DNA from 3 places in the Bradyrhizobium sp. CB3481 genome. Region 1 is predicted to be linked to each of the others. Evidence: predicted binding sites of a transcription regulator. Region 1 holds the regulator's gene; each other region holds the start of a gene.
The links. Region 1 encodes LexA, which represses DNA repair genes until DNA is damaged. Its sites were predicted from a motif close to TGTTCNNNNTGTGTTCNG; they were not measured.
Positions count from the first base shown of each region.

Region 2: QA643_RS36605 (ATP-dependent Clp protease adaptor ClpS) is a predicted target of LexA. The motif match lies at 1,858-1,875, and genes of this name have one in related genera.
Region 3: QA643_RS19685 (single-stranded DNA-binding protein) is a predicted target of LexA. The motif match lies at 1,552-1,569, and genes of this name have one in related genera.

Region 1 is NZ_CP121647.1:3,952,848-3,956,121, reverse strand. Features, by position in the region: gene glp (gephyrin-like molybdotransferase Glp) at 1-1,127, shown strand, start outside; gene lexA (transcriptional repressor LexA) at 1,329-2,030, shown strand; gene QA643_RS19185 (hypothetical protein) at 2,289-2,711, shown strand; gene QA643_RS19180 (hypothetical protein) at 2,798-3,025, shown strand; gene QA643_RS19175 (ComEC/Rec2 family competence protein) at 3,033-3,274, opposite strand, start outside.
Region 2 is NZ_CP121647.1:7,582,389-7,585,662, reverse strand. Features, by position in the region: gene QA643_RS36610 (hypothetical protein) at 1-32, shown strand, start outside; gene QA643_RS36605 (ATP-dependent Clp protease adaptor ClpS) at 75-1,814, opposite strand; gene QA643_RS36600 (thiamine pyrophosphate-binding protein) at 2,305-2,871, shown strand; gene QA643_RS36595 (thiamine pyrophosphate-dependent enzyme) at 2,868-3,274, shown strand, end outside.
Region 3 is NZ_CP121647.1:4,054,967-4,058,240, forward strand. Features, by position in the region: gene QA643_RS19675 (outer membrane protein) at 1-283, opposite strand, end outside; gene QA643_RS19680 (outer membrane beta-barrel protein) at 508-1,269, opposite strand; gene QA643_RS19685 (single-stranded DNA-binding protein) at 1,776-2,264, shown strand; gene QA643_RS19690 (DUF2306 domain-containing protein) at 2,413-2,811, shown strand; gene gyrA (DNA gyrase subunit A) at 3,016-3,274, shown strand, end outside.

The DNA.
Region 1 (3,274 bases):
CCGCCCATCATCGCGTGCTGGCGCGCGACGTCGCGGCACGGCGGACCCAGCCGCCTGAGGCGATGTCGGCGATGGACGGCTATGCGGTGCGCGCCGCTGACGCCGCCGATCTCTCCGCCCGGCTGAAAGTGATCGGCGAGGTCGCTGCCGGCCGCCCGTTCGAACGGAAGGTCGGCCAAGGCGAAGCGGTGCGGATATTCACCGGCGGCGTGATCCCTGACGGGGCCGACGCCGTCATCATCCAGGAAGACACGGCGGTCGACGGCGATCATATCACCATCACCGAAGCCGCCGCCCCGGGGCGGCATATCCGCGCTGCCGGCGTCGATTTCCGCGAGGGTGACGTGCTGCTGAAGCGTGGGCGCCGCCTCACCGACCGCGACCTGTCGCTCGCCGCCGGCATGAACTATCCGCAAGTCGCCGTGCACCGCCGACCGAAAATCGCGATGCTCGCCACCGGCGACGAACTGGTGATGCCGGGTACGACGCCCGGACCCGGCCAGATCGTCTATTCCAACGGTTATGCGTTGCGGGCGCTGGCCGAGGACGAGGGCGCCGAGGTCATCGATCTCGGGGTCGCCGCCGACACCGTCGAGGCCACCACGGCAGGCATCCGCCGCGCTAGCGAGGCAGGAGCGGACGTCCTGATCACCATGGGCGGCGCCTCGGTCGGCGACCACGACCTCGTCAAGCGATCGCTCGAGGCCGAAGGGACGACGATGGCTTTTTGGCGGATCGCGATGCGGCCGGGCAAGCCGATGATGCATGGCAGGCTCGGCGCAATGCGGGTGATCGGCCTGCCCGGCAATCCCGTCTCCTCCTATGTCTGCGGCTTCCTGTTCCTGGTGCCGCTGATTCGCGCATTATCGGGCCGCGACCACGTCCATCACGTCAGGGAAAGCGCCGTTTTGGGCCGCGACCTTGCCGCCAACGACCAGCGCGAAGATTATCTCCGCGCCCGTCTCGAAGAGCGCGAGGATGGCACGCTGACCGCCGTGCCGGTCACCCACCAGGACTCCTCGCTGCTCGGGAATCTCGCTGCGGCACGGGCACTTGTGATACGTCCGCCATTCGCGCCGGCTGCCGTGAAGGGGTCGCGTTGCGAGCTCTTACGCCTGCCGGAGTGACGCCCTAGATGGCGCTTCGGGCCGCTGTCGCAATGCGTTCACCTGAAATTAAGTGGTTGCGGAACACATATCGAACATATAGTGTCCGTTCATGATTTGTTTCGAGTGCTAGTGTCTATGGTTGGGAGTTTGGGGACTCCCGCGATCTGGGCCCTGAAATTCGAGACCGAAGGACGATGCCAAACCGGGGGATTGCTCGCGATGCTTACGCGCAAACAGTACGAACTTCTGCGTTTCATCAATGAACGGCTGAAAGAGGCCGGCGTGCCGCCCTCCTTCGACGAGATGAAGGATGCGCTCGACCTACGCTCGAAATCCGGAATCCACCGGCTGATTACGGCGCTGGAGGAGCGTGGCTTCATCCGCCGCCTGCCCAACCGCGCCCGCGCCATCGAAGTCATCAAGCTGCCCGAGCTCGCCGCCGCCGGCAACGGACGCCGTGGCTTCACGCCGAGCGTTATCGAAGGCACGCTCGGCAAGCGCGCCTCGACCCCGCCTGTCGCCGAGGACGACGGCAATCGCCCGGTCGCCGTACCCGTCATGGGCCGGATCGCCGCCGGTACGCCGATCGAGGCGCTGCAGACCCGCAGCCACACCATCAGCGTGCCGCCTGACATGCTCGGCTCCGGCGAACATTACGCGCTCGAAGTGCGCGGCGATTCCATGGTGGATGCCGGCATTCTCGATGGCGACATGGCGCTGATCCAGCGCAATGAGACCGCCGACACCGGCGACATCGTGGTGGCGCTGATCGACGAGGAGGAAGCGACGCTAAAACGCTTCCGCCGCCGCGGCGCCTCGATAGCGCTCGAGCCGGCCAACGCCGCCTATGAAGTCCGCATCCTGCCGCCCAACCGGGTCCGCATTCAGGGCAAGCTGATCGGGCTGTACCGCAAATACTGATCTTTCAATATTGATCTGTCGGTTTGCGTACATCGCGGCGACAATACCAGCCCCGGCCTTCGGCCGGGGTTTTTTGCTGCGTGAAGGAACAAAAGCCGCGCTAGCGCGCTTGTGATTTGGTCGCAGTAGGCCCGTCGCAGAATTGCCCAGAACCAAGAAAATGCTTCTGCCAATTTCACTACGATAAAGTCCACTGTGATAGAGGCCTGTGCCTCCTTCCAGACACGGGTCAGCTATCTCTAACGAGGGAGCCATCCGATGTGTGACTATAGCCTGCACGCCGTGGCGACGCGCCCTGCCCGGGTCGGCGAGACGCTCGTTACCACGACCTTCCGCGGTACATCGACCCGCGGCTTTGCGTCAGAGCGTGAGCCTGCAGTGGCGGTCTGCATGCTTCCCGGCACCGAACTGGCGTTCGCCGAGGACGTCAGATACGATAACCGCTGGATCTGGACGCGAACCACCGAGTGGCGGGTCGGCAAGTTCAATCAGATCGAGCCCGAAGTGGCCGACCGTCACCATGACGCGATCGAATTTCCCGATGGCAGTCACGTGCTGGTGACGCAGCTTTGCGAAGGCCAGCGGGCGACCGTGCTGCAATTGCCGGTGGTCCAGACCGGCGGCGAGCGTGCCCCGAAGGCCGTCGAAGCGCCTCCGGCCGCTTCCATCGTGACCGGCTAAACGCCGCGCGCACGTGATCCGCCGGTTCAAATCGGCGGATCACGTGATATTATATTGCCTGGAAAATCGGCGCCGAGGGGCAGTCGGTGGTCAACAAGGTTACATGGCAAAGAGCCGGACGCGTCACCGAGCCGGGACGCTACATGTTCCGCTATGGCTGGCTCACGGTCACGGCCGACGATCTCGCGATCTGGCAGCAATTCCCTGACGCCTCGTTCACACTGGTCAACCTGCCGTCGGACCCCGACGCACCGGAGGAATTTCACCTCGGCGCGTTCGAGATACCGGTAAGCCCTCCGCACGACGGGCACTGAACGTCGTCTATTCCTCCGCCTGAAGGTCTGCCTCCGCCGGCGTCGCATCGACGGCACGCGCCGGCACGCGTGGCGCCAGCACCGCGGCGCCCGCCTCGCCGTCCTCGGCTGCGGCTGGCGACCAGGGCCGATCGATGCCGCGCGGCTTGACCGCCTCGACAGCAAGCCCCTCCCGGCTTCGCCGGAGCGCCATCGCGCCCTGGCGCCGCAATCGCCCGCCGTCGATGACGGAAGCCTCGCAGGCGGCTG
Region 2 (3,274 bases), 3.6 Mb from region 1:
CGGATTGCCCGCCGGATTCCACACCGAAGTAGTGTCAGCAACCTGACTCGGTCAGGATCGGCATCTCAGCCCATTCATCCATCGATCGTAACGCTCTGCGTCCCTCCGAGCAGCTTGACGTTCAGCTTGCCGCTCGCGAAGAGCATGTCATCGAGTGCTTCGCCGAGATCGGGGGACTGTATCGTTGTGCCGCCGTCCCGACCGATGCTGGCTTGTGCTGTACGTCGCATCAATTCCTTGATAAAGGCAGCGCTGACGCCCTTGGTGCGACGTGTGGCCTCGCTGACGAGAGATTCATCGAGCGCCAACCCCTGGCCGTAGAGCTGGATCAGCTTCCTGCGACTGACGTCGTCGGGCAGCGGGATCTCGATCGCTTGGTCGATCCGGCCCGGCCGATCGGCCAGCGCGCCTTCGAGTTGCTCGGGTCGATTGGTGGTGAGGACAAAAAGGATGTCGGCATCCTCTTTCAAACCGTCCATTTCGTTGAGAAGCCTGTTCAGCAGGCTCTCCTCGCAAGGTCCTCCCATCATCTCGCGATCGCGCGCGATGAGATCGACGTCCTCGATCACCACCATGCTCGGCTGTAGGAGGCGGGCAAGGTTCATATAGGTGCCGAGCAGCGCGACCTGACCAGCCGTGATGATCAATGTCGTATGGCCGGCCAGGTTGCTGGCGAGGTACCGAATGGTATGCGTCTTGCCGGTGCCGGGCGGCCCATACAGCAGGATTCCCTTGCGGGTGGACTGTCCGAGCCGGCGCAGCTGCGTGCGGCCTTCCACAAAATGGAGGACGTTGCGGTCGAGCAGTTTCAACGTCGCCTCGGGCAGGATCACGTTGGCGCGTTCGATGCGCGGCAGCTTGTGAACCATGAGGCCCCGCGAGCTTCCGCGATAGCTCGCGTCGGCATCAAATGAAAGAACCTTGCCCCGATAGCAGCGCGCGGCGTCGACCGCTTTCTCGATGTCGGAAAATGAGCGCTTCACAAGCTCGGCACTTGCCGGCCCGGCAGGAGCCAGGATTTCGATGCGAACGCCGGTTTCTTCGCCGTGCTCGCGATGAGCCGACAGCAGCACCGCATAGTGCAGATCGTTATCGGTGGCACACAGCCATAATCCATTGTCGAGGCATTTCACCGGCTCGGCCTCGCCGATCTCCACATCCTGGTACTGCACTGGCGCGATGGCATGCGTAGTCTCGCCAAACCGGCTCAGCGAGGCGAATGTGAGTGTCTCGTAGCGGTGGCGCTCGTGAATGCCAAAGAAGCGAATTGGCGAGGCCGAAAACAACTTGTCCACCGCCGCTTGAACTTCCGGGCGCATATGTCCGGGAAATTGTCGCGATGTTGCGATCAGCTGGTCCCGAGGAACTTCGGCGAAGTGCCATTCAAGGGCTGCACTTGCAAAATTGAACTGCTTTGTTTGCGTGAGATCACGCAAATTGGCCGCAACGGCCAGGGTGCAGTCGTCGCAAATCAGCGCCGCGTTGCTCACCAGGCAGATCTGCTCACCGGCAAAATTCCCGCACAGTTTGCACCGGTCTCCTTGTAAGTCGCCACTGGCCTCGGCCTTGATCATCAACCGATGACCCGATGCCTCGATGCGCTCCTCGGAAACCTTCAGGAGGGCTTCAGCAACGGCGTGCGGATATGTTCCACAGACCGCTTTGCCCTTCATCTCGATTGCCGCCATCAATTCGATCGCGTCACCCAGCGACTGACTGAAGACAGAGCGGAGAAGGCCTATGACAAAATCCTGAGGAGTATCTTTGTCGTTATGGATGACGAGCCTGGTGTGACCAGTCTGGATGCGGTTCATCGAAAGCCCCCGAAATTGAATGGAAGCAGCGTGCCGAAATGCTTAGAACAAATCAAGAACATTTTTCGACTTGAACGCTGAAGTTGTATCGGCTGGTGCGGCGTTTTGGGCGCCAGGGCGCAGCGCCCGACGTACTTCTACAAGTTCTTGCGCTTACCGTCTCAAATCATCGGCACATTGACGATGTCGTGCGGAGGGCGCGCTTCGCGACCGCCGCAGCGATCGCGCTACGGCAATGCGAAATTGTATCCAACTGTCATGCCGAGGAATCCATGTCGACCGCTCGGCGCGATGGATTGCTTTGCGGGCCTGTCATCGGGGGCGCCTGCGCGCGACCCGGTGGCTCGTAACGTCTGAAGAGAGCGTCACCCCACTCCAGCCTTTCAATTTTGCGATAGAAGCCATGTCCACATTCAAATTCCTTGACTTCCGGCCGCGCTCTATTGTCCGCGCAACTCAACTGTAGGAATCGCAGAGGAAACCGGGCCCGATGGCGGAAGCAGCAAAATCACGGGGCGAGGCGACGCCGGCACTGCCGACGTGGCCGGATGAGATCTATCGCGTGCTGAAGGACGCCGGCATTCGCCAGGTCGCGATGGTGCCGGATGCGGGCCATAGCCGCCTGATCCGCGCCTTCGAGGCCGATCCCGAGACCCGTGTCGTCACGTTGACAACGGAGGAAGAGGGCGTGGCGATGCTCGCCGGCGCGTGGCTCGGCGGCGAGCGCGGCGTGCTGCTGCTGCAGTCGAGCGGCGTCGGCAATTGCATCAACATGCTGTCGCTGCCGGTGATCTGTCACATGCCGCTATTGATGATCGTCACCATGCGCGGCGACTGGGGCGAGTTCAACCCATGGCAGATCCCGATGGGGCAGGGCACGCGCCCTTCGCTCGAGGCCATGGGCGTGATCGTCAACAAGGTCGACGAACCTGACCTCGTCGCCTCCACCGTGCAGGGCGCGGCGAACCTTGCCTTCAACACCTGGAAGCCGGTGGCGGTGCTGATCGGCCAGCGCGTGCTCGGCGCCAAGAACTTCAAGGAGCTTGCCCGCAAATGACCAGCAATCCGAACGCGCTCCTGCACCGCCGCGACGTCGTCAACGAATTGTTGCGTGACCGCGCCGATCTGCTCGTCATCGCCGGCCTCGGCGCGCCGAATTGGGACGTCTCGGCCGCCGGCGATCATCCGAACAATTTTCCGCTGTGGGGGGCGATGGGCGGCGCCTCGATGATCGGGCTTGGCCTCGCGCTGGCGCAGCCCAAACGGAAGGTGCTGGTCATCACCGGCGACGGCGAGATGCTGATGAATGTCGGCTCGCTCGCCACGATTGCGGTCGAGGCGCCGAAGAACCTCACCATCGCCGTGCTCGACAATGAGCGGTTCGGCGAGACCGGCATGCAGAAAACGCCGACCGCTTCCGGCGTCGATCTGTCCGCCATCGCGAGCGCTTGCGGCATCCG
Region 3 (3,274 bases), 100 kb from region 1:
TATCTGCCCAGGCGGCATCGGCCTCGATGCCGAGAACGACGTTGCCCATCTGCCAGTTGTAACCAGCAGTGCCGCCGGCGAAACCGCCGCTGATTGAGCCGATGCCATCGCCGTTTTCGCTGGCGTAGCCGCCCATCGCGCCGAGGTAGAAGCCGGTCCAGTTGTTGATCGCAATCGCTGCGGCGGGCGCCTTGGTATAGGGTCTTGCACCAAGATCGGCGGCGATCGCGGGCGCCATCCCAAGCGCGATCAAGCCAGTGGTCGTCAGCAGAATCTTTTTCACTTTTCTTTCCTTTCGCGGCTCTCGAACGCAACTCCCTCAGCCGTCAATTTGAGGTTGCTCCTGCGTATAGCCGAGGTGCCGCCGGATTCCTGTCTCCCGAAAACCACATCCGCGGCAAATGTAGGTAATATGCAACCGTCGCGAGTGGCACGGTTCCAAAATACAACCAAACAAAAAGGCCGGCGTAACGCCGGCCTTTCCGTATTCCCGTGTTGCAGCAGTGATCAGTACTTTGCGATGACCGGGCCGCCCCAGCGATAGTTGACGCGAACGGTGACGAGATCGACGTCCTGGCGGATCCGATCGCTGCCGAAGGGGAGGGCCCCCACGGTGGTGACAAAGTTGTGGGTGCGGTCCTGCATGAACAGATGGTTGTATTCGACACCGGCCGACCAGTTGGGAGCAAAGCCGAATTCAAGGCCCGCACCGACCACGCCACCCCAGCGGGTGTCGTCACCGGTGGTAGCAACCACGGCGTTCGTCGCAGCATCACGGATGCGGAAGCGATCCGCCGTAACGGCCGCACCGCCCTTGACATAGAACAGAACGTTATTGGCGGCCCAGCCGACCTGGCCCGTGATCAGGCCGAACGCATCGATGCGCGATTCGTTGCGGAGCGTCGCATCGAACAGGCTCACATTGCTGCCCCTGAAGTCGGCCCAGTTGCCCTGGCCTTCAAGGCCGAACACCCAGGTGCCGGTCTGCCAGCGATAACCGAGCTGACCGCCGGCGGTGCCGCCGGTTGCGTCGTGGCAGCCTTCGGGAAAGGCCGGAACGACAGGAGCCACGCCGTCATTGGTGAGATCCCAACACTTGTGGCTCGAACCCCAACCGCCGTTGGCGCCGATGTAGAAGCCGCTCCAGTCATACACAGCAGCGATCGGAGCAGGCGGCGCCTTGGTGTAGGGGCGCGCCGCAAGGTCGGCGGCCGCTGCAGGCGCGGCGAACGCGATGAAAGCAACTGTACCCAATAGAACCTTCTTCATGGTGTCTATCTCCAGATATTGTCCGCTTCTGTGGTCCCCGAAGCGTCCGTGGTGACGCGAGCGCCGCGCCGCTGGATGTATTTGATATCGCGACTCGCCCAGAAATGGCGTCTCCAAAAAGCCACACCGAAAAACCAAGTGTGTGGAACCAAGCTAATGATTTGTTAGGGGAAAGTGGAACTTTGGCGGGAACCTTCGGGTTCCATTCCGAGTTCATTGTGGTTTCCCGTGAGTTCCCGTGGTTCGCTCGGAGGTTGCGTCGTTATGATCTGAGCGAGTAGATAGAACAAAGCTGGAACATTGGGCGCCGCGATGCTATATGTGGATAACCGCTGGCTCGCGAAGGGATCGCGGGATCAGCGGGGCCTGCGAGCGTATAGGGTCGGTCCGGAAGGTCCGAAGAGCGGACACGAAAATTAGACAAGCGACAGGTCAAGAATTGAAACGGCTGCAGGAACGCGGCCGGAGCAGGGATTTTTGCCGGCGATATCGAGTGGAGAGCTGTGATGGCGGGAAGCGTGAACAAAGTGATTCTGATCGGCAACCTCGGCAAGGATCCTGAAATCCGGCGGACCCAGGACGGGCGGCCGATCGCCAATCTGAGCGTTGCGACGTCGGAGACCTGGCGCGACAAGGCGACCGGCGAGCGTAAGGAAAAGACCGAGTGGCACCGCGTCGTGATCTTCAACGAGGGTCTCTGCAAGGTCGCCGAGCAGTATCTGAAGAAGGGCGCCAAGGTTTACCTCGAGGGCGCGCTGCAGACGCGCAAATGGACCGACCAGAGCGGCGTCGAGAAGTACTCGACCGAGGTCGTGCTGCAGGGTTTTAACTCGACGCTGACCATGCTCGACGGTCGCGGTGGCGGTGGTGGCGGCGGCTTCGGCTCCGACGATGCCGGCGATTTCGGCTCCAGCGGCCCGGCTAGCTCCGCGCCGCGGCGCGCGGTGGCGGCGGGCAGCCGCAACAGCGACATGGACGACGACATCCCGTTCTGAGGCAAAACTATCCGCCATGCGCGTCGCAACGATTTCGCTCGCGAAGGCGGGCGGGTCCGTGCGGCCCGTCGTCGATTAATATTTACATGAGGTCTTTCCCCTAAGCTGCGCGCCGTCTCGAATGTCAACTTGAGATGGAGCGCCGAGCATGAGCCTCGCACCGCTGTTGGAGGCCCCGGAAACGATCCCGCTGCACGCGTTTGCTGCCATCGCAGCGTTTGCCCTCGGCCTCGTGCAGTTCGCCGCGCCAAAGGGAACGCTGCCGCACCGGACCCTCGGCTGGATCTGGGTGGTGCTGATGGCGGCAGTTGCGATCAGTTCGCTCTGGATCCACGAGATCCGCCTGGTCGGGCCGTTCAGCCCGATCCATATCCTGTCGGTCTTCGTGCCGGTCATGCTGGTGCTCGCGGTGCTGCATGCGCGCCGGCACAATGTCCGCGGCCACAAGAAGGCGATGACGTCGATCTTCTTTGGCGCGCTGATTATCGCCGGCGTGTTCACCTTCCTGCCCGGACGGATCATGCATGCGGTGGTTTTCGGCCCCTGAGGCGGTGGTAAGGAAGCACCGTTTTGGCGGTGTGTTTTCGGCCCGGAAATAGCCGTCCCGGCAGCCCCCGGAAAACCGCCTTGCGACGCGTTAAGTCCATGAAAAAACGAGCGGAAAAACAGCTCTGCCCGACGGCTTCGGGGTGGTGATCGGCCCCCTGATGCGCTATATGATTCTCCACTCAGAACTGACCTGGATCCCCCTTTGTCCGACAACGAAGACGACAAGCCCGGCGAGCCGCCGGAGTCCTCCGACATCCGTCCCGTTTCCATCCTCGACGAGATGAAGCGCTCCTACCTCGATTACGCCATGAGCGTGATCGTGGCACGCGCGCTGCCGGATGCGCGCGACGGCCTCAAGCCCGTGCATCGCCGCATTCTTTACGCGATGCACGAGAACGGCTTCGAGTACAACAAGTCGTACAACAAGTCGGCGCGCACGGTCGGCGACGTCATCGGTAAAT